One region of the Flavobacterium sp. DSP2-3-1 genome, then DNA from elsewhere that is predicted to be linked to it. Evidence: riboswitches for the same ligand, from Rfam matches in the RefSeq annotation. Region 1 holds a riboswitch; the other holds the start of a gene.
The links. A riboswitch is a leader RNA that binds a small molecule or an ion and turns the genes downstream of it on or off. The one in region 1 is predicted to bind S-adenosylmethionine.
Positions count from the first base shown of each region.

Region 2: it holds a riboswitch for S-adenosylmethionine, as region 1 does, so the genes downstream of both, ACP7AT_RS07385 (Na+/H+ antiporter NhaC family protein) here and ACP7AT_RS11410 (homocysteine S-methyltransferase family protein) in region 1, are expected to answer to the same signal.

Region 1 covers NZ_JAFCVD010000009.1:44,262-55,196, forward strand. Annotated here, with positions in the region: gene metH (methionine synthase) at 1-892, opposite strand, end outside; gene ACP7AT_RS11405 (hypothetical protein) at 896-1,183, opposite strand; gene ACP7AT_RS11410 (homocysteine S-methyltransferase family protein) at 1,236-2,285, opposite strand; SAM riboswitch class I at 2,581-2,700, opposite strand; gene ACP7AT_RS11415 (NAD(P)/FAD-dependent oxidoreductase) at 2,793-3,845, opposite strand; gene ACP7AT_RS11420 (precorrin-2 dehydrogenase/sirohydrochlorin ferrochelatase family protein) at 4,011-4,601, opposite strand; gene cobA (uroporphyrinogen-III C-methyltransferase) at 4,604-5,377, opposite strand; gene ACP7AT_RS11430 (nitrite reductase) at 5,370-7,460, opposite strand; gene ACP7AT_RS11435 (sulfate adenylyltransferase subunit 1) at 7,490-8,734, opposite strand; gene cysD (sulfate adenylyltransferase subunit CysD) at 8,915-9,814, opposite strand; gene ACP7AT_RS11445 (phosphoadenylyl-sulfate reductase) at 9,889-10,590, opposite strand; gene ACP7AT_RS11450 (sulfite exporter TauE/SafE family protein) at 10,605-10,935, opposite strand, start outside.
Region 2 covers NZ_JAFCVD010000005.1:95,207-106,141, forward strand. Annotated here, with positions in the region: gene ACP7AT_RS07380 (DUF7619 domain-containing protein) at 1-2,147, shown strand, start outside; SAM-I-IV-variant riboswitch at 2,328-2,424, shown strand; gene ACP7AT_RS07385 (Na+/H+ antiporter NhaC family protein) at 2,479-3,801, shown strand; gene fabG (3-oxoacyl-[acyl-carrier-protein] reductase) at 3,984-4,730, shown strand; gene ACP7AT_RS07395 (hypothetical protein) at 4,806-6,833, shown strand; gene ACP7AT_RS07400 (LysR substrate-binding domain-containing protein) at 6,848-7,744, shown strand; gene ACP7AT_RS07405 (YeiH family protein) at 7,820-8,797, shown strand; gene ACP7AT_RS07410 (YoaK family protein) at 8,790-9,530, opposite strand; gene ACP7AT_RS07415 (zinc dependent phospholipase C family protein) at 9,628-10,626, shown strand; gene ACP7AT_RS07420 (LTA synthase family protein) at 10,683-10,935, opposite strand, start outside.

The sequences.
Region 1 (10,935 bases):
CGGTGGCATCATCACGTCTGTTTAGAATTACATCTTCAACACGTTCCAAAAGTTCCTTTGGAATTTCATCGTAAATAGAAAGCATCTCTGGATTTACGATCCCCATCGTCATTCCGTTTTGAATAGCATGGTACAAAAAAACCGAGTGCATCGCTTCCCGAACCGTGTCATTTCCTCTAAACGAGAACGAAACGTTACTTACCCCACCACTAATATGCGCATGCGGCAGATTTTCTCGAACCCATTTGGTTCCTCTAAAGAAATCCAAGGCGTTCTCGCGGTGTTCTTCCATTCCTGTTGCTACGGGGAATATATTTAAATCGAAAATAATATCCTGCGGAGGAAAACCAACTTTATTCACCAAAATATCATACGATCGCTGGCATATTTCTACCCGACGCTCGTAATTATCAGCTTGTCCCGTTTCGTCAAAAGCCATAATAATTGCCGCAGCACCGTAGCGCTTAATCAATTTGGCATGATGAATAAATTGCTCTTCGCCTTCTTTTAAAGAAATCGAGTTTACGACGCTTTTTCCTTGCACCACTTTTAGACCCGCTTCGATAATATCCCATTTCGAGCTATCAATCATAATTGGAACTCTGGAAATATCCGGTTCAGCAGCGATCAAATTCAGGAATTTTGTCATGGCATATTCCCCATCAAGCATTCCTTCATCCATATTAATATCGATGATTTGCGCGCCGCCCTCCACTTGTTCTTTAGCAATACTAAGTGCTTCCTCGTATTTTTCTTCCTTGATTAACCGAAGGAATTTTCTAGAACCCGTAACATTCGTTCGTTCACCAATATTTACAAAAACGCTTTCTGGCGTAATGATTAAAGGCTCTAATCCCGATAATACAAGGTTTCTTCTAGTTTCTTGTGCCATTTTTTATTTTATTTGATCCTGAAGGGTTTTGTAAACCGTATCGGAGTAACTTATTCTTTTTATAATTTGGGCGTGACCCAAAAGGGTCGGGCTATTCGTTCCCGCTCTTTTCCTTCGGCTAAAAAGCCTAAAAAAAGGAGCTCCACTACTATCCCTCACGCAGTTTTGTAGTTTTAATATCATTGCGAGGAATGAAGTAATCTCATCCAGTAAATCCTGCAACGTCATTCTCTTTTTTGTCATTCCGCTCGCGATAACTGAGGTTGAACTACTGTAACATCTCGCAAACATCTATTTTTAAACATACCTACAAGGTTTGAAAAAAACCTTGCAGGAAATTTAATTACATGGTCGCAGTCGAAACTCTAGGTTTGTACTCTTTTGCAATATCAGCAATCAATTTGATATGTTCCGGCGTTGTTCCGCAACAACCGCCTATGATATTTACTAAATTATCGTCTAGATATTCTTTGATAAAGGCTTGCATCTGTTCGGGAGTTTCATCGTACTCTCCAAATGCGTTAGGCAATCCTGCATTAGGATGCGCCGACACGTTGAAAGAAGTATTTTGTGATAAGGTTTGTAAATACGGTTTCAGCAAATCAGCTCCTAAAGCACAATTAAAACCTACGCTCAACAACGGAATGTGCGAAACCGAAACTAAGAAAGCTTCCACGGTTTGACCTGAAAGTGTTCTTCCTGATGCATCCGTAATTGTTCCCGACACCATGATAGGAATATCAATATTGCGTTCGTCTTTGACTTCTTCAATAGCGAAAAGCGCCGCTTTGGCATTTAAAGTGTCGAAAATGGTTTCCACCAATAATAAATCACTTCCTCCGTCAATCAACGCTTCCACTTGTTGTTTGTAAGCAATGCGTAAATCATCAAAAGTTACTGCTCTGTAACCCGGATCATTTACGTCTGGTGACATACTTGCCGTTCTGTTTGTTGGTCCTATTGAACCGGCTACAAAACGAGGTTTATCTGGATTTTTGGCTGTAAATTCATCGGCTACTTCACGGGCGATTCGTGCCGATTCGTAGTTGAGTTCGTAAACAATATCTTCGAGATGGTAGTCTGCCATCCCGATGGTGGTTCCAGAAAAAGTATTGGTTTCAACAATATCCGCTCCCGCTTCAAAATAGGCGGCGTGAACAGCACGAATCGCTTGCGGTTGCGTGATTGACAATAAATCGTTGTTTCCTTTTAAGGAATGTGGAAAATCTTTGAAACGTTCTCCACGAAAGTCTTCTTCAGAGAAATTGTAACGTTGCAACATGGTTCCCATAGCTCCGTCGAGTATGAGTATGTTTTTTTTGATGGCATCATGGATAAGCCCCCTAGCCCCCGAACGGGGAACTCCTAAACTATCTTTTAAAATCTTTGACATAACTTTTATTTCTTGCAAATCTCGAGATTTATCGAGATTCGTTCTTTTGATTAATAAATACAAAAGTTCACTATTTTAAATCTATAGCCCCGATTGCAGTGGTATCCTTTTTTTATTTTACCCTTTTAGGGTTTAAAACCCTAAAAGGGTAAAATAAAAAAAGATATAGCGTAAAGCGGGAACGGTACTGGCAAAAAAAACGCCAATTGGTCGCTCCTGTTACTAAAAATGATTCAGCAGGCTAAAAATATATGTTGTCAAGAAAAGGTTTGAGAAATACTGGGTGAGTATTCGTGTGTTATCTATCTTTGATACTGAAACTGGTTCTGTATAAAGTAGAATGTAGCACCTTCTTTAAAGATAAAGGGTTGCTAAGGTTTCATCGGGTCTTTCCCTCCGCCTTTCGTGATAACTTTCAATAAATATAGGAACAGTGCAAAGTAAAGACAAAGCGCTAATACTTGCAAGTATTAGCGCTTTATTTTTTAACTAGTTTGTACTAAGTTGTTAAACTATGGCTTTAACCACGGCTTTTGGAGCTTCTTTACGAGTTCCGTCAAATCCGTCAACACCAGAAACTGTAGTATATTTCAATACATATTTTTTCCCCGGATTGATGATTTGGTAGGCTGCCTGACACATCATAGTTGCTTCGTGGAATCCACAAAGAATCAATTTCAGTTTTCCTGGATAAGTGTTTACGTCACCAATGGCAAAAATTCCCGGAATATTCGTTTGATAATCCAAAGCATTATTTACTTTGATGGCATTTTTTTCAATGTCTAATCCCCAGTCTCCAATAGGACCTAACTTTGGAGTTAATCCAAAAAGCGGAATAAAATAATCCGTTTCTATAGTACGATGCGCTCCATTTTCCTCAATATCGATTGACTCCAAATGTTCGGCTCCATTCAAACCAACAACTTCTGCCGGCGTGATCATTCTTATTTTCCCTAAATCTTTTAACTCCTGCACTTTTTCGACCGAATCCAAGGCTCCTCTGAATTCATTTCTACGGTGAATTAAAGTCACTTCGGAAGCAATATTCGACAAGAAAATACTCCAGTCTAAAGCAGAATCTCCTCCACCAGCGATAACGACTCTTTTGTCTCTGAATTTTTCCGGGTTTTTAATGAAATACTTGATTCCTTTATCTTCATAAAATTCGATGTCTTCTATCAATGGTTTTCTGGGTTCAAAACTTCCTAATCCACCAGCAATCGCAACAACTGGAGCATGGAATTTTTTACCCTTATTTGATGTTACAATGAAACTTCCGTCCTCTTGTTTTTCAATCGTTTCTGCACGTTCTCCAAGAGTGAATCCTGGTTCAAATTGCTTGATTTGTTCCATTAAATTATCCACCAGATCTCCCGCCAATACTTCTGGAAAACCCGGAATATCATAAATAGGTTTTTTAGGATACAATTCAGATAATTGACCGCCCGCTTGTGGCAAAGCATCTAAAATATGGCATTTCAATTTCAATAATCCTGCTTCAAAAACTGCAAATAAACCTGTTGGTCCGGCTCCTATTATCAGTATGTCTGTTTTAATCATTTTTATATTCTTTTATTCCTCCCCCCAGCCTCCTCCACAGGAGGGAGAGACTTGGTAGAGTTTCTTTTGTTATACTTGTTCTTAATTATTATTATTTTTACAAATGAACGAATGATTCGCTCAAAAATAAATGATAAATATCAGTCGAATTCTTTATTGTTTATTCTATTCTCTTGGCTCTTTATTTTTTAACGACTCAGTGATTTCATTCATTTTTTGAACTTTTTCCTCGAAATTTCCTTTAAGTGTTTTGCGATATTCATTTAGGTTTTCAACCATTTTATTGATATCGTCCGGAATTATTTCTTCAAAAAACTCTCGCAATCTTTTGGCTGTTGTCGGTGACTTTCCGTTAGTTGAGATGGCTATTTTTACATTTCCTTTGGTTACAATTCCACCCAAATAATAATCACATAATGGCGGTGTATCCGCAATATTACAAATCAAATATCTTTTTCGGGACAAATCATAAATCCTTTTATTGACGTTTAAATCATCTGTACAAGCAATGACCATGTGGCGTTTGCGAAGCATCCACCGATTGAATTTTCTGTAGGTCAATTTTACCGAAGGATGTTTTGCGGCCAAGCTTTCCAGCTCTGGCAAAAACTTTGGCGCAACCACCTCAACATTGGCGTTTGGACTTGATTTTAAAAGAAATGATAATTTTTCTAAACCCACGTTTCCTCCCCCCACAATAAGCACGTTGAGATTGTGTAATTTTAAAAAAACAGGATATAATTCGTTTCTTTCCAATGTTATTGTATTTCTTTTGCTATAAATTCTTCATAAAATCCTTTCAATTTATTGCTTTCTTTAACTACTTCTCCAATGACAATAATCGCAGGGTTACTTAATTTATTTTCCGCCACAACTCGCTGAATTGTATTAATTGTTCCCACACCAATTTTCTCCTGAATCGTAGTTCCGTTTTGAATAATTGCAACTGGAGTCTCTCCTTTGGATTCATTCTGGAATAGTTCAATAATCTGAGACAACTTACTCATTCCCATCAATATCACAACTGTTGCCGATGATTGCGCTGCTAAAGCCACATCATTTGACAATTTCCTGTCAGAAGTTGTACCTGTAATTACCCAAAAACTTTCGGAAACACCTCTTTTTGTCAAAGAAATACCTTGATAAGCGGGAACGGCAATCGACGATGAAATTCCAGGCACTACAAATGTAGGTATCCCAAAACTTTCTACAAAGTCTATTTCCTCACCGCCACGACCAAAAATAAATGGATCGCCACCTTTTAACCGAACCACATGTCCGTAGGTAAGCGCGTTATCTACAATCAATTGGTTGATTTGGTCTTGTGTATATTCATGACAACCTTTGCGTTTGCCTACAAATATTTTAATTGCTTTTTTAGGTGCATAACTTAAAATTTCTTCGTTTGCCAAGGCATCATACAAAACGACATTGGCCTCAGCTAGTGCCTTTGCACCTTTGATCGTCAACAGATCCGGATCACCTGGACCCGCACCCACTAGCGTAACTGTTGGTTGTATATTTTTAAGCATCGGCTAAATCTTTTGCTCTATATTTCTCTATTGTATCAAAAAACGCAACGCCTTGTTGGATGTATTTTTGTGCAAATTCTGCCGAAGGATCATTCGATTTGATTTGATAAACCAAATCTTTGAAGCTTGAATCCAATTCTATTTTTTTGCTTTCGATAAAAACAGTATCAAATAAATCGATAATTCCAGCGTGGTGATTTGTTTTTTCGTTTTCAGCCAATAATATTGCTTTGGCACCGTTTACAAAACCTGCGTACGCCAAGTAAATCGCATCTGCCCATTTTTTATCTTCGAAAGCTTCTTGCGCGAAAGTCATTTTATCTTTGGCTTCCAATATTAAAGTAGCCACCAAATCAATGACAACGCCAGCGCATTCTCCTACTCCAACTGCTTTCACGTAATTATCAGCATTTCCCCAATCTACAAAATCAGCCTCCGTAAGGTTTGTTATATCAGCCAATGGCTTCAAAAATTCATAGAAATATTTCTCCCCTTTGGCAACATAATAATTCAAGAACGATTGTCCGTTTCCGTTTGCCTCAAAATCATTTAAAATATAACGCAACGCATCAGGTCCTCTTCTGCTTGGAATTTTGATTACTTTATCCGAAAATCTTCCGTTTCCGTTTCCTAAATTCCCTCCACCTAATAAAACCTGAAGAGCCGGAGCTACCAACTTTCCTGCGTTAATGGACATTCCTTGGAAACCTATTTCGGACATATTATGCTGTCCGCAAGCATTCATACAACCGCTAATTTTTATGGCGATTTGCTGATTGTTGCTGTATTGTGGATATTCCGTTTTTAATACTCTTTCTAATTCATCTGCTATACCAGTACTGCTAGCGATACCTAAATTACAAGTATCGGTGCCGGGACAAGCCGTGATGTCTCCGATAGTTTCATAGCCTAAAGTAACAAAATCCAATTTGGCTAATTCTTGGTAAAAGAACGCTAGATTTTCTTCTTTGATATTACGCAAAACGATGTTTTGTCGCAATGAAAAGCGCAATTCATTCGCTCCGTAATTTTTAATCAAATCTGCTAGCAATTTTGCTTTGTCTGTATAAAAATCTCCTAAAAGCACTTTGATACCAATAGCTACATATCCTGTTTGTTTTTGTACAATCACATTTGATTTTTTCCACTCTTCAAAAGCTACAACATCATCAATTGTTACTGCTGGCACTGCCAATAAAGGTTCTGTAATTGGACCTTCAAAAGCGGTAGTGTCAATTTCATAAGAATGAAAAGGCAAGGCTTTTTTCTCTTCGTCAACCAAACGTAAAAACTCCTCACGACCCAAGTCTTTAATTAAGAATTTCATACGTGCTTTCAACCGTTTTGTTCTTTCTCCAAATCGGTCAAAAACCCTGATTATCCCTTCGGCAGTTGGAATAATTTGATTAACCGGTACAAATTCCGAAAGCAATTCAGCATGACTTGGTTGAGAACCTAAACCTCCGGCAAACATTATTTTGAACCCTTTTTCGCCATTTACAATTTTTGGAATAAAACCTAAATCGTGCACGTAACTCAAAGCAGTGTCTTTATCAGAAGAGGAAAATGATATTTTGAATTTACGTCCCATTTCCTGACAAATTGGGTTACGCAATAAATATTGGAATACCGCGTGTGCATACGGGGATACATCAAAAGGCTCATCTACATCTACACCCGCTAATTCACTTGCTGTAATATTACGCACGGTGTTTCCGCAAGCTTCTCTCAGAGTGATATCATTTTTGGCCAGCTCAGACCAAAGCTCGGGTGTTCTATCTAAACTCACATAGTGAATCTGAATATCCTGCCTGGTGGTAATGTGCAAACGTCCAGTCGAATATTTATCTGATACTTCAGTAATACGCTTCAATTGCTCACTAGTCACTTTTCCGAATGGCAATTTAATACGAATCATTTGCACGCCTTCTTGACGTTGACCGTAAATACCACGTGCCAAACGAAGACTGCGAAAACGCTCATCGTCAATTTGTCCACTTCGGAAAGAATGAATTTTTTTCTCTAAATCGATAATCTCTCTTTGGACAATCGGATCTTCTATTTCAGTTCTAAAACTTTGCATATTTGTTATATTTTTAGCAACAGCTAAGTTTAGTTTATAAAACCAACTCCTGCAGTTGTATTGGTTGCGGCATCTATCAAAATAAAAGCACCGTTTGACTTGTTGTCGTTGTAAGCATCAAAATATATAGCCTTACTCAACTTAATATTCACTTCTCCTATTTCATTAATTGCTAACTGAGTTGCCGGACTTGAACCCGAATAATCCGTTGCAATCACATTTTTTATACTTTCAATTTTTGCTAAAACTCGATTCGTGTTGTGTTGTATAAAATATTTTGTTCCCGGCACTAACTTTTTACTGTCCATCCAACAAACTGTAGCATTAATATCTTTTCCAATTCTTGGAAGCTCACTTGATTTTACAATCATATCTCCTCTAGTCACATTAATGTCATTTTCTAATTCAATAGTAACAGAAGATCCTACAGTTGCTTCATTAAACTGTTTATCGAAAAAGTGAATATTCGTTACTCTAGATTCGGTCAACGATGGAAGGACAGTTACCGCATCGCCTACTTTAATATTGTCGCCGTATAATTTTCCGGCGTATCCTCTAAAATCATGATACTCTGCCGTTTTTGGTCGAATTACTGTTTGAACAGGGAAACGTGCTTGTCCTTTTTCGTACACATCTTTTGGCTCTAACGCTTCTAAATGTTCCAAAACCGTTTGTCCAGTATACCATGGCATGTTCTCTGATTTATCCGCAACGTTTCCTCCGTTAATAGCACTCAACGGAATGTAACTTACGTTTTGCTCTTTAAAAGAACTTTTACTGTTCAATGCCTGAAAATCAGCTTTTATTTTATTGTAAACTTCTTCCGAATAATCCACTAAATCCATTTTGTTTACCGCAACAATCACCTCTTTTACTCGCAGTAAATTATTGATAAAAAAGTGACGGTAGGTTTGCTCAATAACTCCCTTACGAGCATCAATCAAAATGATTGAAACTTGCGAAGTAGAAGCTCCGGTAACCATGTTTCGTGTATATTCTACGTGACCCGGAGTATCGGCAATAATGTAACTTTTCTTAGCAGTCGAAAAATAAATATGCGCAACATCAATCGTGATTCCTTGTTCTCTCTCGGCAACCAAACCATCGGTCGCCAATGAAAAATCCAAGTAATCGTATCCCTTTTGCTTGCTGCTTTTTTCTATTGCTTCAATTTTATCTGTAGTCAACGATTTTGTATCGTATAATAATCTTCCGATTAAGGTACTCTTTCCGTCATCTACGCTTCCTGCTGTTGCTATTTTTAAAACTTCCATATTACCGTTATGTATTCCCCTCCCCGACCCTCCCCGAAGGGAAGGGAGACGAGTCTGGCATTTATTTAATTAAAAAATCAATTTTTTATCTATTTTATTACTTTATAAAACCCTCAACCAATGGACACTTTTTATCCGGCTATGGCTCCCTCCCCTTCGGGGAGGGCTGGGGTGGGGATTCTAAAAGTACCCTTGTTGTTTTCTTTTTTCCATTGCGGCTTCCGAACGTTTGTCATCAATTCTGGCACCTCTTTCTGAGATCGTCGAAGATCTAATTTCACCTACTACTTCTTGAATTGTTGCGGCAAAAGAATCAACAGCTGCGGTACAACTCATATCTCCAACGGTTCTAAAGCGAACAATTCTTTCTTCAATTTCTTCATCTTCTTCCTGGTACACAAATGGAGAATGGGACCAAATCATATTGTCTCTCCAGAATACTTTACGTTTGTGTGAAAAGTAAATCGATGGAATTTCGATTTGCTCTTGTTCAATGTAACTCCACACATCTAATTCAGTCCAGTTCGAAATTGGGAATACACGAACGTTTTGGCCATTTTCAATTTTTCCGTTCAAAATATCAAACAATTCCGGACGTTGGTTTTTCTCATCCCATTGACCAAAATCATCACGAACAGAAAAAATACGTTCTTTAGCTCTTGCTTTTTCTTCATCACGACGCGCTCCGCCAATACAAGCATCAAATTTAAATTCTTCGATTGCGTCCAAAAGTGTAGTCGTTTGCAAACTATTTCTGCTGGCATACTTTCCTGATTCTTCTACAACTTTACCTTCGTCAATGGCATCTTGCACATTACGAACGATTAATTCCAATCCTAATTCAGCAACTAATTTATCTCTGAAAGCAATAGTTTCCGGAAAATTATGACCTGTATCAACGTGCAACAATGGGAAAGGAATTTTCGCAGGAAAAAATGCTTTTTGTGCTAATCGAACTAATGTGATCGAATCTTTTCCACCAGAGAAAAGTAAAACTGGCTTGTCAAATTGAGAAATCACTTCTCTGAAAATGTATATCGCTTCGCTTTCTAAAGCGTTTGTTTTTAATATTGAACTCATTTTTTTTATTTAAAAATTTAAATAATTGAAAAATTTAAAGATTCCAACAATCATTTATAATTTATAATTCATAATTACTTTTGGTGCAAGCCACACTCTTTATGACTTGATTCCCACCACCATCTGCCCGCTCGTATATCTTCATCAGCAGTAATTGCTCTAGTACATGGAGCGCACCCTATACTTACAAATCCTTGTTTGTGCAATGCATTTTGTGGCACATTATTGTCATTAATATATTTTTTAACTTCTTCTAAAGTCCATTTCAATAATGGATTGAATTTTATAATGTCGAATTTTTCATCGTACTCAAAAAGGTCTAAATCATTTCTGTTTTCTGATTGCTCTGCTCTTAAACCGGTAATCCAGATCGAATTTCCTTTCAATGCTTTAGTCAAAGGAGCCACTTTTCGAATAAAACAACATTCTTTTCTGTTCTCCACCGATTCGTAAAAACTGTTTGGACCTTTTTGATTTAACAAATTTTCTACTTCAGAAGCCTCCGGAAAATAAACCTTAATTTCCTTTTTATACTTTTTTAATGTCTTGTGAAAAACATCATATGTTTCTTGAAATAGTCTTCCTGTATCTAAGGTAAAAATGGTAATTGGTAAATCATTTTTTGCAATTAAAGCCGTAATCACTTGATCTTCCTGTCCAAAAGAAGTAGAAAAAACAACTTTATCTTTGTATTCATTAGCCAAAAAAGCAAGTGTTTCCTCGATGGATAAGCTTCTTGTTTTTTCTAATAAAGTATTGGTTATCGCTATGCTCATAATTTCGTTTCTCTTTATAATAATTTGGACAGTGTTTTTAAACTTAAAATAATAATTAAAATACCAACCAAAATCATCATAGGTTTTCTCTTTATTTTATTAACTAAAATAGCGGCGATTGGAGCAGCAATCACACCTCCTAAAATCAACCCTATAATTACTTGCCATCCTTGAATTCCTCCAAAGAGCATGAATGTTACACCGCTGGCAAAAGCTACCGCAAACTCAGCTGCATTGACAGATCCAATGGTATATCTGGGATTTCTACCGCGACCTAGCAAGGTCGAGGTCACAATTGGCCCCCAGCCACCGCCACCAACTGCATCCATAAAACCTCCAAAAGAA
Region 2 (10,935 bases), on a different contig from region 1:
AAAATTTTACAAATTTAAAATTTTTAGACTGTTCCTCTAATGTAATTGAAGATTTAGATGCTAGGCCGCTTACTAATCTGCAAACTTTAATATGTTCTTCGAATAGATTTATATCCTTGAATATTGCAGGATTGAGTAATCTAAACAGATTGGTTGCAGAATCTATATTATTAACGAATATCGATTTATCAGGGCTTCAAAACCTAAAAGAAATTGAATTTAATAATGGCACGTTGACGAGTTTAGATTTAAAAGGGTTAATTAGTTTAGAATCTATTAGTTGTAGATATAATCAATTGAAGTCAATAAGTAATATTTCAGATTGTATAAATTTGAAAAAAATGTACACTGAAAATAATTTAATTGAAAATCTAAATGTGCAAGGTTGCGTAAATTTAGAAAGTTTGATTTGCCGGTATAATAAAATTACAAGTTTGAATATTTCCGGATTACCAAAATTAAGGTATTTGGAGGCTGGAGGTGAATCTTTAACCGCTATTGAATTGAACGGGATAAGTAATATTGAACAATTACATGTAGACTATAGTAATTTAACCACTTTAGACCTCTCTCAATACATAAAATTGAAGTATGTAAGTAGTCTTTTCAATGCTAAACTTACTACAATTTTTGCCAAAAATGGAATGTCTGAAAGTATCGATTTTTACAGATGTCCAGTTTTGAAATATATTTGTGCTGATGAAAGTCAATTTGAAAACATAAAAAATACAATTGATTTATATCAAGATAAGAATGTCAATTATAACTCCTATTGCTCTTTTACACCTGGTGGTATATTTTACACCATTAAAGGTAAAACCACTTTAGATAGCAACAACAATGGTCAGGATAATTCTAATGTAAATTATCCGAATTTAAATTTTTCAATCACAGATGGAACTACCAAGGGAAGTATAATTTCAAATAGTTCTAAAGAATATGCTATTTATGTGGGGGAGGGAACGCAAACTATTACTCCTATATTAGAAAATATAAACTATTTTAAAGTTTCTCCCGCAACGGTCAACATCAGTTTCCCAGCATTAACAAGTCCATTTACTCAAGATTTTTTGATTGCTCCTAATGGAAATCATAATGACTTAGAAGTAAAATTATTACCACTCCTACCTGCTAGGCCAGGATTTGATGCTACTTATACTATTGTATATAAAAACAAGGGTACTACAACACTTTCGGGCACTGTTGTTTTAAACTTTAATGATGCTGTTTTGGATTACGTCTCCGCCGTTCCAGTTATCAATAGACAAGTTATGGATCAACTTACTTGGGACTACAGCAATTTAAAACCCTTTGAAATCAGGGAAATTACCATAACGCTTAATGTTAACTCTCCCATGGAAACGCCTGCAGTAAATATTGGAGACCGTTTGAGTTTTAATGCGCTAATTAATCCAGTTACTACTGATGAGAAAATAGTTGATAATTCTTCGGCTTTACGCCAAAGTGTGGTTGGCTCTTTTGATCCAAATGATAAAACATGTTTAGAGGGAGATATTGTCACTCCAGATTTGATAGGAGAATATGTAAATTATGTAATTCGTTTTGAAAACACAGGTACCTATCCAGCCGAAAATATTGTAGTAAAAGATATAATTGATTTGTCAAAATTTGACATTTCAACTCTGATTCCCATCAAAGCGAGTCACTCCTACAGTTCTAAAATTTCTGAAGGTAACAAAGTTGAATTTATCTTCGAAAAAATTAACCTTCCTTTTGACAATGCCAACAATGATGGATATATCGCTTTTAAAATAAAAACGTTACCAACATTAATGCTTGGTGATTCTTTTGCAAATGAAGCTTCTATTTATTTTGATTATAACTTTCCAATAGTGACCAATAAAGCTACATCAACATTCAAATCATTAGCCGTAGAAGATTTTGATTTTTCTAGTTTTTTTAAAATTTACCCTAATCCAGTAGATACCGAATTACATATTACTGCAAAAAATGAAATTGAGGTTCAATCTATAGCAATCTATGATATTTTGGGACAAATAATACTCGCATTGCCTGATGCTCAAAAGAGTTCCACCATTGATGTTGCGAAATTGACAACCGGTACTTATTTTTTGAAAATCAAAACCGATAAAGGATTCTCCAATTCAAAATTCCTTAAAAAGTAAAAAGCGACAAAATAATAAAGAGCATCTAACCGTATTGTATTCCAATAGAAGACGAGCGAAACGGCTTATTTTCAAAAGAATACATTCAATTGCTAGACCTCCTTAAGTATTACCATTTACTGATTTACTAATTTTTTGGATAAAATTTTTATTTTTTCATAAATAATCAATTACTTTTGCACCCGTTATCACGAATCCTGCAATAGGATAGCAACCTGCAACAACAAGCAAGGTGCTAAAACGATAAGCCAAATCCTTTGGAAAAAATGTTGTTTACATTCCCATTTTTAGCTTTGTTTTTCGTCATAATTTTTAATTGTAAATTATTTTTATGACTTTATTTTCAAAAGACAAAGGAAATGCCTTTGCATTAATTCCTTTATTTATTTTTATTTTTACTTTTTTAGGAGCAGGAATTATTCTAAAAGATTTTTATGCTTTTCCATCGCCAGTGGCTGTTCTGGTGGGTATTATTGCTGCTTTTTTGTTATTCAAATCTTCAACTGACGTTAAAGTTGCTACACTAATTGCAGGATGTGGAGAAAGCAAAATCATGACTATGTGTTTAATTTATTTATTGGCCGGCGCTTTCGCGGTGGTAAGTAAAGCGATGGGCGGGGTTGATGCCGTAGTTAATTTTGGAATAAATACTATCGACGTAGCTTATTTTCCTTTAGGAATTTTCTTGATTGCTTCTTTTTTATCAACTGCTACAGGAACTTCAGTAGGTGCGATTGTAGCTATTGGTCCTATAGCGGTTGCATTAGCTGATAAAAGTGGTGCCTCATTACCTTTGATTTCAGGTGCTTTATTGGGCGGCTCGATGTTAGGTGACAATCTTTCCATGATTTCTGATACTACGATCGCAGCAACGCAGTCATTAGGATGTGATCTAAAAGACAAGTTCAAAATTAACTTGTTTATTGCTTTTCCAGCTGCAGTTTTTACTATTCTGGTTTTCTTTTATCTTGGTTTGAAGTCGGATATTGTGACCGTTGCCATTGCAAAAAATGATTTTTCATGGATAGCAATTGTACCTTACATTTTAGTAATCATATTAGCGGTTGTGGGTGTTAATGTATTTTCAACATTGCTTATTGGTACTTTATTAGCAGGTATAATTGGATATTTTAGTGGTTCATTTACGCTAATGGAGTTTACGCAAAAGATATATGAAGGCTTTACTAGTATGACTGATATTTTCTTATTGTCTATGCTTACCGGAGGTTTAGCTGCCATGGTAGATAAAGCGGGCGGAATAACGTATTTATTAGTTCAGATTAAAAAAAGAATTAAAAGTAAAAAATCAGCTCAAGCGGGAATTGGCGCTATAGTTGGTTTTGCTAATTTAGCGATAGCGAATAATACGGTTTCTATTGTAATTACAGGGCCGATTGCTAAAGAAATTAATGATGAATACAATTTAAATCCTAAAAAAACGGCTGCAATTCTGGATATTTTTTCGTGTATAATTCAAGGGATTTTACCTTATGGTGCTCAAGTATTGCTTATATTGAGCTACGCTAACGGGAAATTAGATTTCTTTGATTTAATTAGTAATGCTTGGTATCATTTATTTTTATTAGTTTTCACATTAGTGGCTATTTACAGTTCGTTTTGGGATAAATGGACAAAACGATTCTTTAAAATTTAAGAATTGAATTTTGACTGTTATTGCTTTTGAATTTTTTTTAAAAAGGGAATTATTATATATTTGACGAGTGTTAGATAGCCCTGATAGCAGTGAAAATCCTTTTATGTGAGCGGGAGCGATCATAAAAGATTGAAACGGATAGCAGGAATAGCTCCAAATAAAATTTAAACTAATTTTTAAATATGAAATTACTAGAAGGAAAAGTTGCCATAATTACAGGTGCGAGTCGCGGAATTGGGAAAGGAATTGCTGAAGTTTTTGCAAAACATGGTGCAAATGTTGCCTTTACTTACAGCTCTTCTGTAGAATCGGCTTTGGTATTGGAAAACGAATTGAACGCTCTTGGAATTAAAGCTAAAGGATATCAATCAAATGCTGCCGATTTTAATGAGGCCCAAATTTTTGTTGATGCTGTTTTAGCTGAATTTGGAACGGTTGATATTCTAATAAACAATGCTGGAATTACTAAAGACAATCTATTGATGCGTATGTCTGAAAGCGATTTTGATCAAGTAATTGATGTCAACTTGAAATCGGTTTTTAATATGACAAAAGCCATTCAACGTACTTTCCTGAAACAACGATCTGGCTCGATAATAAATATGAGTTCAGTTGTAGGTGTAAAAGGAAATGCAGGACAGACTAATTATGCTGCTTCTAAAGCGGGAGTTATCGGTTTTTCTAAATCTGTAGCACTAGAATTAGGATCACGTAACATTCGTTGCAATGTAATTGCTCCAGGTTTTATAGAAACAGAAATGACAGCTAAATTAAACGAAGATATTGTAAAAGGATGGAGAGACGGAATTCCGTTGAAACGTGGCGGAACGACTAAAGATGTTGCCAACGCCTGTCTTTTCTTTGCCTCAGATATGAGTGCTTACGTGACTGGACAAGTTATGAATGTTTGCGGAGGAATGCTTACTTAAAAAAGTTATCAGTTTTCAGTAATCAGTAAGATGAGAACTGAACACTGAACACTGAACACTGAACATTGCTAAAATATGACAACAACTACCTTGCTACTATTACTTCTTTCTATACTATTAGCTGGCAGTTTGTCGTTTTTTCAATACATCTACAAAGCTAAAAACAAATCGAAAATCGGTTGGTTTTTGGCTTTTTTGCGTTTTTCATCCATTTTTGTAATTTTATTGTTGTTGATCAATCCAATAATAACCAGAAATACATTGGAAACTGTAAAAACACCTTTACCGATTGTTGTTGACAATTCAAGTTCTATTTCTTTTTTGAATGCCAATGAAAAAGCATTGGTATTGTATAAAAAAATACAATCAAACTCGGATTTACAACAGAAATTTGACGTGCAATCGTATCAATTTTCAGATGATTTTGAACCAACAGAAATATTTGATTTTAAAGGAATCCAAACGAATATTGATGTTGTAGCTAAAAATCTAAAAAGTATTTATAAAAACGCAATCTATCCAACTGTTTTAATTACGGATGGAAATCAAACTTCGGGGAATGATTATATCTATAGTTTTGATGTTGCGAATAAAGTATTTCCAGTGATTGTAGGTGATACAACGACTTTTTTAGATTTTAAAATCAATCAGCTGAACGTTAATAAATACGCTTTTCAAAAAAATAAATTTCCTGTAGAAGCTTTTTTGCACTATTCAGGAACTAATAGTATAACTGCTGAATTTGTAATATCTCAAGGCAAGTCGGTATTTAGTAAACAATCGATTACCTTTTCTCCCTCCAAAAAAACGGCAAAAGTAAGTGTTCTTTTACCGGCTGATAAAATAGGATTACAGGTTTTTAAAGCTACTATCACATCAAAAGAAAAGGAAAAAAACACGTATAATAACACCAAGAATTTTGCGGTTGAAGTTATTGACCAAAAAACAAATATTGTCATAATTTCAGCCATAAATCATCCTGATTTAGGTGCGCTAAAAAGAGCGATTGAATCCAATGTACAGCGTAAAGTAACAATCGTTAAACCAGATGAAGTCAAAACATTGCAGGATTTTAATGTTTTAATTTTATACCAGCCAACAACTGAATTCAAAACCATTTTTGAGAATAATAAAGGTGCGGGAATCAATACGTTTATTATTACTGGTAACAACACCGATTTCAATTTTCTGAATCAGCAACAGAATAATTTGAGCTTTAAAATGAGTGGACAAAAAGAAGATTATTTGTCAGTTTTTAATGCGCAGTTTAATTTGTTTGCAGCTGACAATATCGGGTTTGAAAATTTACCGCCTTTGCAAAACGCTTTTGGAAACGTAACTACAAAAGGAGCGGTGTCTGTTTTGCTTTCGTCCAAAATTAGAAATATAGATACTAATTCACCTTTATTGGCTTTTACAGAAAATCAAGGCAGGCGAGACGCTTATCTTTTGGGAGAAAATAGTTGGAAATGGCGTTTGCAAACGCATGTCAACAATCAATCTTTTGAAAAATATGATATTTTAATCGATAAGATTATTCAATTTTTAGCTTCGAATAATTCTAAAAAATCACTGGTTGTTGAGCATGAAAGTTTTTATAATTCCGGTGAAACCATTGAAATAACTGCGCAATTTTTCAATAAAAATTATGAGTTTGATGAAAAAGCCCGTTTGACTATTGCGGTAACAAATACCAAAACCAGGCAAACAAAAAATTACGATTTACTAAAAGATAATAATTCCTTTAAAGTCAATCTTGACGGATTGAAAGCCGGTTCTTATGCGTTTACAGTAAAAGAATTGAATTCTAAAACGACCTATTCCAGTAGTTTTGAAATTCTTGATTTTGATATTGAAAATCAATTTGTCAATCCCGATGTCGAAAAATTAACACAATTAGCGACGCAAACACAAGGAAAAGTATTTTTTCCCGATCAAGTCGATGCATTGGTTAAAATGCTTTTGGAAAACGACGAATATAGAGCAGTACAAAAGAATAGTGTTACTAAAACGCCTTTAATTGATTGGATTTGGTTATTGGTTTTAATTTTAATTTTGCTGGCAACTGAATGGTTTGTTCGAAAATACAACGGATTACTGTAATACAATTAAATACTATGGATTTTAGACTGAAAGTGTTTTATACCGTTGCCAATCGTTTGAGTTTCACAAAAGCTGCAACGGAATTGTTTATCACGCAACCCGCGATTTCAAAACACATTCAGGAATTAGAGGAGCAATATAAAATTAAATTATTTGATAGAAATGGTTCTAAAACCACACTGACTACTGCTGGTGAAGTTTTATTAAAGCACACCAAAAACATTTTTGAAGTTTACCGCGAAATAGATTTTGATATGAGCACGCTGATTAATCAACGTGCAGGATTGTTGCGATTAGGAGCCAGTACAACTATTTCACAGTATATAATTCCGCCACTTTTAGCTCGTTTCCATAAAAAATTACAAGATGTAAAAGTGAATTTACTAAATGGAAACACGGAACAAATAGAAAATGCTTTGTTAAAACAGGAGATTGAAATAGGTATTGTAGAAGGGCAATCAAAAAATAAATCCATTAAATATACGGAGTTTTTAAAAGACGAATTGGTTTTAGTCTGTAAGAGTTCCAATCCATTAGTTAGTATTGAAGAAGTGACTCAAAATGATCTTAAAAGGATGCGTTTTTTAATGCGGGAACAAGGTTCAGGAACACTTGAAGTAATTGAACATGCGTTGAAACCATTTAAAATTAAACTATCAGAACTACAAATCGAAATGCAATTAGGTAGTACCGAAAGCATAAAATCCTATTTGATGAACTCTGATTGTGTGGCTTTTATATCCATTCATGCGGTAAGAAAAGAACTTGCAAACAATGAATTGGCCATACTTGACATAAAAGACCTAATTATAGAACGATTCTTTTATATCATTACGTTACAAGGAAAAACGGATTCTCTATCGGATTTGTTCATCCAGAATATTTACAATAATTATAATTTAAAGTTATAGCAGATCATAATTTACGATTGGCATAAATAGATTTATCTTTTCACCTTTGTGATGTAATAATTCAACAACTTTACATTGGAAACGCATCAAAAAGTAATTCAAAAAGAATCTTTTATTTTTTTTAAAGTAAATGCCACATTGCAGCAACTCATTTTTGTTGTGTTGCTGTTGTTTTGTACCACAATTTTTGTTTCCCCGCCAATTGCTTTAGTGTTGGGATTAATTGTCGCCAATCTTTTTGGACATCCATTTTTAGAATTGAATCATAAAGCCACAAATTACTTATTGCAATTTTCAGTAGTTGGTTTAGGATTTGGAATGAATGTTCACAGTGCTGTTGCTGCAGGAAAAGAAGGCTTCTTATTTACGGTACTTTCTATTTTTAGTACTTTGATTTTAGGAACTTTTCTTGGTAAATGGTTTAAAACCGAAAAGAAAACAACGCATTTGATTTCTTGTGGCACTGCAATTTGCGGTGGCAGTGCCATTGCAGCGATTGCTCCTATTATCAAATCCAATGAAAAACAAACCTCAGTTGCTTTAGGAGTGATATTCATTCTGAATTCGGTTGCACTTTTTTTATTTCCTGCCGTGGGTCATTGGTTGGATTTATCACAAAAAGAGTTTGGATTATGGTGCGCCATTGCCATTCATGATACCAGTTCTGTGGTAGGAGCAGCCAGTAAATTTGGTCCTGAAGCATTGCAGATAGCCACTACAGTAAAATTAGCCCGTGCTTTGTGGATTATTCCTGTGGCATTAATTACTGCATTTTTTTTCAAAAATAAATCGGGAAAAATAAAAATCCCTTATTTTATTGGATTTTTTATTGTGGCTATGATTGCCAATACGTATTTGCCACAAATAAGTAATTTTGGACCGCATTTGGTTTCAGTTGCTAAAATAGGTCTGACAGTAACTTTGTTCCTAATTGGAGCGGGATTGAATAGAACTGTTCTAAAATCGGTAGGATTTAAACCGCTCTCGCAAGGAATTTTGCTGTGGACATTTATAGCAATCGCAACTTTGATCTCAATTATTTATCTTAAATAGTTTTATGATGAAAGGTTTTTCGCTTTATAACATGAAATTGCAGTCGGAGATAATCATACAAAAGGGCAAACAATAGAAAAGTGGCGGCCACAAAAAGTGTTTTCATTTTCAATAAATCATAAAGAAAACCACCTGCAAAACAGCCGATAAAAAAGAATAAAATAATGGATAATCTCAGATAGATACTGGTTTTTAATTTTTTCTTTTCTTCGGGTTTTTTATAGAAAAACAATTGAGATAATTCAATACCTAAATCGGTAAAAAGCCCAGTTAAATGTGTTGTTCGGACCGTTGATTGAGAGATTTTGGTTACCAAAGAGTTTTGTATTCCCATAGCAAAAAGCATCGAAAAAGCAATCCATTTTCCATCAATGCGGGATAAGTCGGATTGTGTTCCAAAGATTCCAACACCAATCAAAACAATCATTTCCAATGCAATAGGAATGACGTGAGATAAATTGGGGTGTTTTTTGGAAATTAATTCCGCTAAAAAATTAGAAATAAAAGCACCAAACAAAAAGAAAATAGTGAATACAAAAAAGGTAATGGCGGCGGTATAATCCCGTTTCATGAATTCTTCTGCGAAATAGGCGAAATGTCCCGTAACATTGGTAGTTAAAGTTTGAATAGACAAAACACCCGTAACATTTACAATTCCGGCAACAAAAGACAATAAAGTGGCTAAACGAAGATTGTGAATAAAAGTTCTGTTTTTTCCTTGATGTCGAAACATATATGTAGTTTTCTTTTTTAATTAACAGAATCTTAAACCCAATTTTTTTTAATAACGATTTAAAGAAATACATTTGTACTTCAAAAAAATAAATTTAATGAAAAATTTTAAAATTAGACCTACACTTATTACTTTATCTGTTCTTGGAGTTGCTATTTTTCTTTTGTCATGGGGCGTTATTGGTCATGAACGAATCAATAGAGCGGCAGTAATGGCACTTCCAAAACCATTACAAGCATTTTTTTACAATCACATTGATTTTATCACACAAGGATCTACCGTTCCGGATTTGAGAAGAAATGTTTTGAATGATAAAGCGGAGCCTCCACGTCATTATTTTGATATGGAGAATTTTGGTGCAGTGGAAACTTTTCCTAAAACAATGGAAGAAGCGAACCTGAAATATGAGGAGAAATTTTTGACGAAAAACGGAATTTTACCTTGGTACATTCAGGATATGATGGTCAAATTGACTAAAGCTTTCAAGGATAAAAGAAAGAATGAAATATTATTCATCGCAGCTGATTTAGGACATTACATTGCTGATGCGCACATGCCATTGCATACTTCGGACAATCATGACGGACAAAATACCAATCAAAAAGGAATTCATTCTTTGTGGGAAAGTCGTTTGCCTGAATTGTTTGCCAAAGATTATAAGCTTAATGTACCGCAAGGAAAATATTTAGAGAATGTAGAGAAAGCAACTTGGGATATCATTTTTGACACCCACAGTTTAGTAAAGCCTTTATTGGATACTGATAAAAAATTAAGAACTGCAACTGCGGAAAACAAAATGTATGTAACGGATGCAGCTGGAAATGTGGTGAAAAACAAATACGGCGGAACGTTATATTCTGATGAATATGCTGCTAAATTACACACGGATTTGAATGGAATGGTCGAACAACAAATGAAAAAAGCCATTACTGCCACAGCAAGTTTTTGGTACACAGCATGGGTAAATGCGGGAAAACCGGATTTAAGTAATCTTGATGCTACTGAACTGACAAAGCGCAATAGTAAAACTTTAAAAAAGGATTTAAAAACTTTTGAAAAAGGAAACCTTTTTGGTTTGACAAACGAAAAAGAATAACATTATATTTCCAATTAGAAAACGGGTGAGACATTGATTTCACCCGTTTTTTTATGCTAATTAATTTTTTGATAATTCTTTTTCTTCAATATATCCGATGCCGTTTGATAGTAAGAAATGGTTTCGTTAACTAAATCAGCTCTTTCTTTTTTAAGCGGTATTTGATCATAAAATATTTGAAAATCAGGAGCTACTTTTTGGTTGGGTTTTAAAGTCAATTGAAATTGTTTTACGGTTTGTTTTGGGGAGATAATCGTCAAAACATTGTCTTTTATCAATCCTAAATCCTGGTATGTGGCAATCAAAGCT